DNA from 2 places in the Pseudomonas sp. GW822-FHT07A10 genome. Region 2 is predicted to be linked to the other one. Evidence: predicted binding sites of a transcription regulator. Region 2 holds the regulator's gene; the other holds the start of a gene.
What was found. The regulator FliA, encoded in region 2, starts transcription of late flagellar genes. The targets are predictions, from matches to a motif close to CTAAAGTTTNNNNNNNNNNNGCCGNTAA.

Region 1 (3,413 bases), on a different contig from region 2:
TCTTTCCATTACTGATCTTCCATGATTCCGAAAACAAACTTGCAGTGAGTCGAGTCATTGCGACGCTGCAGTGACGCAGCCAGAAACAAAAAAGCCACTCATGGTGGCTTTTTTGCAGGTTATTGCTTGGGCGGTACAGCAGGTTTGACCGGATCACCCGGCTTCGGCGCCGGATTATCAAACAGATTCAAACGTTCACGAAGTTCGTGTGCCGGCAGCGGTTCTTTGTCCGCCGGCAATGCGTTCGGATCGGCAGGCGGCGCAGGCACTTCGCCCGGACCACCCTGCCCTTGCGTCGGCGCTGGCGTCGGTTCGGCACCTTGTTCGCCTTCGATGGCGCGCTGGGCTTTCTTGGTCAGCACCACGATGTCGATCCGGCGGTTGACCGGGTTGAACGGGTTCTCCCGATCGAACAGTGCCGATGAGGCATAACCCACGACGCGCGCCACCTGTGAATCTGGGTAGCTGCCGGCGACCAATGCACGACGAGCCGCGTTGGCGCGGTTGGCCGAGAGTTCCCAGTTGCCGAAATCGCCGGTGCCCGAGTACGGCTTGGCATCGGTGTGGCCGCTGATGCTGATTTTGTTCGGCACCGCTTTGATGGTGTCGGCCATGGCCAGCAGAATGTCTTCGAAGTATGGCTTCAGACGCGCACTGCCGGAGTCGAACATCGGGCGGTTTTCAGCGTCCATGATCTGGATGCGCAGACCGTCCTGGGTGATCTCGAAGAGGATCTGGTCCTTGAATTTCTGCAATTGCGGGTTTTCATTGACCTTGTTCTGCAACTCTTGCAGCAACAACTCCAGGCGTTCCTTCTCGACCTGCTCGGCCATGCCTTCAACCTGCTCGGCGTCGATGGTCACCTTGTCTGGCTGCGGCTGAGATTTCACCTCCGGGTTGAGGGTGTTCTCCGGCGCCAGAGTCGGTGTGCCGCCCAGGTCGATGATGTACGGCGTACCGCTTTCGGAAAACCCGACCGGGTCCTTGAAGTAACCGGCGATGGCGATCTTCTGTTCAGGCGTCGCGGTGGACAGCAGCCACAACACCAGGAAGAACGCCATCATCGCCGTCGCGAAGTCCGCGAAGGCGATTTTCCAGGCGCCCCCGTGATGCCCTCCGGCGATGCGCTTGACGCGCTTGATGATTATCGGCTGGTTATTTTCCATGACTTAACGACCGCGAACCGCTTGTTCCAGCTCAGCGAAGCTAGGACGGTGCGCCGGGTACAGAACCTTGCGACCGAACTCCACCGCCAGCGACGGCGGCATCCCGGAAGCCGAAGCCACCAGCGAAGCCTTGATGGCTTCGTAGGTGTTCAGTTCTTCCTTGGCATCGTGAGCCAGAGAGTGGGCCAGCGGGCCAAAGAAACCGTAGGCCGCGAGAATACCGAAGAAGGTACCGACCAGTGCCGCCCCCACGTGCAGACCGATGGACTTCTGGTCGCCTTCGCCCAGGGATGCCATGGTCACCACGATCCCCAATACCGCCGCGACGATACCGAAACCGGGCATGGCGTCGGCGATGCCGTTCACCGCGTGGGACGGGTGCTCGAGGTCTTCCTTGAGGCTGTAGAGTTCCATGTCGAACAGGCCTTCCAGCTCATGGGGAGCCATGTTGCCGGAGGACATGATGCGCAGGTAATCGCAGATGAACGCGGTCATGCGTTCGTCTTTGAGCACCGCCGGGTACTTGGCGAAGATCGGGCTCGCGGCGGCATCTTCGATGTCGCCTTCGATCGCCATCATGCCTTCGCGACGGCTCTTGTTGAGGATCTCGTAAATCAGCCCCAGCACTTCCAGGTAGAAGGTGTGGTTGAAACGCGAACTGAACATGCCCAAGGACTTCTTGAGCACGTGCATTGTCATGTGGCCGGGGTTGGCCTGCAGGAAGGCGCCAAGGGCCGCGCCGCCGATAATCATCACCTCGAAAGGCTGGATGAGAGCGGCAATCTTGCCGTGGGAAAGCACGTATCCGCCGAGCACGCTCGCGAATACGACGATGATGCCGATAATTTTAGCCATAGGTAGGAGAGCACTTACTGAGTCGGGTTCAAGGTCATATTCGGAAGTTAAAAAATCTCTTCTTCTACTTATCGGCAAAACTGCGCCAGACTATAGCCAGTTAAGGCGAAAAGCTAATTTGACCCGTTCAGGGCATAGGTAAAGCAGACGATGATCGCGTCCAGACATGGCTAACGAAACGAACGTCCCAACGCCAAAACCAACCACGCTTGAAAGCTGGGTCAAGCTTCTCGATGGCGTACGCCTGCCGGTTCCGCAAACCAGCCACGACCGGGTCTGCAAAGCCATCCGCGATAACCGCAGCTCGCTGCGTGACATCGCTGAACTGATGCAGGAAAGCCCGGCCCTGGCGTTGAGCGTGATTCGCGAAGCCAACCGTCACACCCATGGCAGCATGACCGAGCCCGCTGAAAACCTTGAGGTGGCGATCAATCGCCTCGGTTTGAAACGCACCGAAGAACTGCTCGACCGCCTGCCCGCCGAACCCCAATTGCAAATCCCCGTCGCCCTGCGCCAGCTTCAACTGATCAGCCAGCACGCCACTCAACAGGCCAACGGTTTTTTTGCCAGTCGCCTGGCGCGACTGTGGCAGGACATCCACTGGGGCAGCCTGCTGTTTCTCTCGCCACTCTGGCCCATGGCGCTGACCCATCCGCAGTTGCTTGAAGAGTGGGAGTTGCGGGTTATCCATAAAGGCGAGTCGGCACGCAAAGTCGAAAAGCAATTGTTCGGCGTGCGCCTGCTGGAAATCTGTCTGGCGCTGGTGGACGTCTGGCGCCTGCCGATCTGGGTGCAGCAAGGTTATCGGCTGCTACGCAGCGAACAACGTGAGCTGGTGAAAGTCCTGCGCATCGCACGTGACAGCGACCACCCATTGCGCCAACAGAACCGCCTCGATGACGACCCGACGTTGCGCCGCTGGCTCAATCAGCCCGCCAATACCGTGCTGCTGGCCAACGGTCTGGCGCTGGCGGCACAACAGGCCTGGGACAGCCCCCATTGCGAGCGCTGGCAGTACCTGACCAGCCTTTACCTACAAATGCCGATGGATGAGGTGCAACAACAATTGCACCAGCAGGCCGCCAACAGCGCTCGCCAACACGCCATGCCAGACCTCTGGCACCCGGCCGAATTGCTGATCTGGCCACCGGGCGCGCACCGCGTGCATGCCGGTTTGTTGCCCGCACCGGCGCCGACCGCCGAAGACCTGGCGAAGTGGCGCAAGCAATGCGCCGAATTGCTGGTGGAGCCGAGCCGCTTTACCAATGCCATGCACTTGACCACATCGGCCCGGGACGCTCTGGTGGCGTGTGGCATGCGCCGGGTGATGATTCTGATGGCCGACCGCACGCACGCCAATTTGCGTGTGCACCAGACCGCCGGGCTACCCAA
Region 2 (3,413 bases):
AACTGATGGAAGTGCAGCTTGGCTCGCTGGCCTGGAATCAGCTGCAAGGCAGCCGTCCGGCCCAGGCCAATCTCTGGCGTCGTCTGCAGCGTATCGGCTTGTCCGGCCCGTTGTCGCGCGATCTGCTGGCGCTGATTACCGACATTGAAGAGCCGCGTCAGGCCTGGCGCATGTTGCTCGCGCACCTGGCGCGGATGATCGCTACCCCGGAAATCGAGCCGCTGGAAGAGGGTGGGGTGATTGCCATGGTCGGCCCCGCCGGCATGGGCAAGACCACCACACTGGCCAAGCTCGCGGCCCGTTACGTGCTCAAGTACGGCGCGCAGAACATCGCGCTGGTGAGCATGGACAGCTATCGCATAGGTGCCCAGGAACAGCTCAAGACGCTGGGCCGGATCCTCAATGTGTCGGTGACCCACGTCGACCCGGGTCAATCCCTGGTGCAGGCGCTGGAGCCCTTGCTGCGCAAACGCGTGGTGCTGATCGATACCGCCGGCCTTCAGGCCAGCGACCCGGCACTGCGGATGCAGCTCGAAAGCCTGGCCGGGCGCGGCATCAAATCAAAAAATTATCTGGTCTTGGCAACCACCAGCCAGAAACAGGTTCTAACCGCCGCTTATCACAGTTACAAACGCTGCGGCCTCGCCGGCTGCATCCTGACTAAACTGGATGAAACGGCAAGTCTGGGCGAGGTGTTGAGCCTGGCGATCAGTCATGAGTTGCCGGTGGCTTACCTGACCGATGGTCCGCGGATTCCGGATGATTTGCATCTGCCACGTCGTCATCAGTTGGTCAGCCGCGCCGTTAGCGTACAAATGCAGGAAGAACCCAGCGAAGAAGCCATGGCTGACATGTTCGCTGATATTTACCACAGCCCGACCAAGCAGGTTGGCTGAGGTGTTAATGAACATTTTTTGTACCTACATCGATGGTCTGCCATGCATTGTTCCGATGGTGAACGCGCAGCCAGTAATGTGGCCTCCGTCTAAGTAAGACAAGGTAAAGAAATAACATGGGCAGCATGCATCCCGTACAGGTGATCGCGGTGACCGGCGGCAAAGGTGGCGTCGGGAAGACTAACGTGTCAGTGAACTTGTCCCTGGCTCTAGCTGAGCTCGGCCGGCGCGTCATGCTGCTGGATGCCGATCTGGGGCTGGCGAACGTCGACGTTCTGTTGGGACTGACACCCAAACGCACGCTGGCCGACGTGATCGAAGGCCGCTGTGAGCTGCGCGACGTGCTGTTGCAAGGGCCTGGCGGTATCCGCATCGTCCCGGCCGCCTCCGGCACCCAGAGCATGGTTCATCTGAGCCCGGCCCAGCATGCCGGCCTGATCCAGGCATTCAGCGACATCGGCGACAACCTCGACGTATTGGTGATCGACACCGCTGCGGGCATTGGTGACTCGGTAGTCAGCTTCGTGCGCGCCGCGCAGGAAGTCTTGCTGGTGGTGTGCGACGAGCCGACCTCGATCACTGACGCCTACGCGCTGATCAAACTGCTTAACCGCGACTACGGCATGAACCGCTTCCGCGTCCTGGCCAACATGGCGCAGAGCCCGCAGGAAGGCCGCAACCTGTTCGCCAAGTTGACCAAGGTCACGGATCGCTTCCTCGACGTCGCCTTACAATACGTCGGCGCGGTGCCTTACGACGAAAGCGTGCGCAAGGCCGTGCAGAAGCAACGCGCGGTGTATGAAGCCTTTCCGCGTTCCAAGTGCGCCCTGGCGTTCAAGGCCATTGCGCAGAAAGTCGATACCTGGCCACTGCCGGCCAACCCGCGTGGGCACCTGGAATTTTTCGTCGAGCGCCTCGTGCAACAAACGGCAGGACCCGTGCTATGACAGCCAGCGGTTACAACCTCTACAAGAAGTCGGCACGTGACGCGCAGTACGAGCTGATCGAGCGTTACGCGCCACTGGTCAAACGCATTGCCTACCACTTGCTGGCGCGTCTGCCGGCCAGTGTCCAGGTCGAAGACCTGATCCAGGCCGGGATGATCGGCCTGCTTGAAGTATCAACCAAATACGACGCCAGCAAAGGCGCGAGTTTCGAGACGTACGCGGGTATTCGAATCCGCGGCGCGATGCTCGATGAAGTGCGCAAGGGGGACTGGGCGCCACGTTCGGTCCACCGCAATACCCGCATGGTCAGCGACGCGATTCGCTCGATTGAAGCTAAAACCGGCCGTGACGCTAAAGATCACGAAGTTGCGGCCGAACTCCAATTGAGTCTCGACGATTATTACGGGATTTTGAACGACACCCTGGGCAGCCGGTTATTCAGTTTCGACGATCTGTTGCAGGACGGCGAACACGAAGGGCTGCATGAGGATGGCGCGAGTGCTCATCTCGAGCCGTCACGCGATCTGGAAGATGAACGCTTCCAGGCGGCGCTGGCGGACGCGATTGCCAATTTGCCGGAGCGTGAGCGACTGGTGTTGGCGCTGTACTACGACGAAGAGTTGAATCTCAAGGAAATCGGTGAGGTCCTGGGGGTCAGTGAATCTCGGGTCAGCCAGTTACACAGCCAGTGCGCGGCCCGTTTGCGGGGGCGTTTGGGGGAGTGGCGAGCGCGCTGAAGGCAGTGTGGGGACACTGCGAATGGAGCTGGTGTGGTGTTGAACCGTACCGGTCTCGATCTGTTGTGCTCCAGACAGTCATTGAGTGCTTTGCCGGATTGATTGAAATGGCGCGTCCAGGTGCTGGGCGCGTTTAAGACTGCTTGGAGGTCGAATTGGACAAGAACATGAAAATCCTCATCGTTGATGACTTCTCAACGATGCGGCGGATCATAAAAAACCTGTTGCGTGACCTTGGGTTCACCAACACGGTCGAGGCTGACGATGGCACCACTGCCATTCCGGTTCTCAACAGCGGAAGCATCGACTTTCTGGTAACGGACTGGAACATGCCTGGCATGACCGGTATCGATCTGCTGCGTCACGTGCGCGCCGATGAAAAGCTCAAGCATCTGCCAGTGCTGATGGTGACTGCCGAAGCCAAGCGCGAGCAAATCATCGAAGCGGCCCAGGCCGGTGTTAACGGCTATGTGGTCAAACCCTTCACAGCCCAGGCGTTGAAAGAAAAAATCGAGAAGATTTTCGAACGCATCGGCTGATGTACTGCGCACGGGGGAGCTATGGAGCATAACGAATCTTCACAGGGCGATTTCGAGTCGACCCTGAAAAAACACGCGGTCGAACTGGTCGAAAGCCTTGAAAAAGGCAGGTTCGGCGACGCTGTGCAACTGATCCATGAGCTCAACCAGACCCGTGACCGCGGCCTGTATCAGGAAGTGGGCAAGCTCACCCGCGAGCTGCATAGCGCGATCGTCAATTTCCAGATTGACCCGCACATGCCGCAAGCCGAGGAAGTGTCTCAGATCACGGATGCCACCGAGCGCCTGTCCTAT

Region 1: the regulator FliA is predicted to act here: its motif matches at 2,090-2,117, upstream of motA (flagellar motor stator protein MotA).

The regions. Positions count from the first base shown of each region.
Region 1 is NZ_JBXAKV010000012.1:31,708-35,120, forward strand. Features, by position in the region: gene AC1RL4_RS20165 (sterol desaturase family protein) at 1-9, opposite strand, end outside; gene motB (flagellar motor protein MotB) at 120-1,166, opposite strand; gene motA (flagellar motor stator protein MotA) at 1,170-2,021, opposite strand; gene AC1RL4_RS20180 (HDOD domain-containing protein) at 2,188-3,413, shown strand, end outside.
Region 2 is NZ_JBXAKV010000018.1:8,738-12,150, forward strand. Features, by position in the region: gene flhF (flagellar biosynthesis GTPase FlhF) at 1-896, shown strand, start outside; gene fleN (flagellar synthesis regulator FleN) at 1,013-1,843, shown strand; gene fliA (RNA polymerase sigma factor FliA) at 1,840-2,580, shown strand; gene AC1RL4_RS24925 (chemotaxis response regulator CheY) at 2,748-3,119, shown strand; gene AC1RL4_RS24930 (protein phosphatase CheZ) at 3,141-3,413, shown strand, end outside.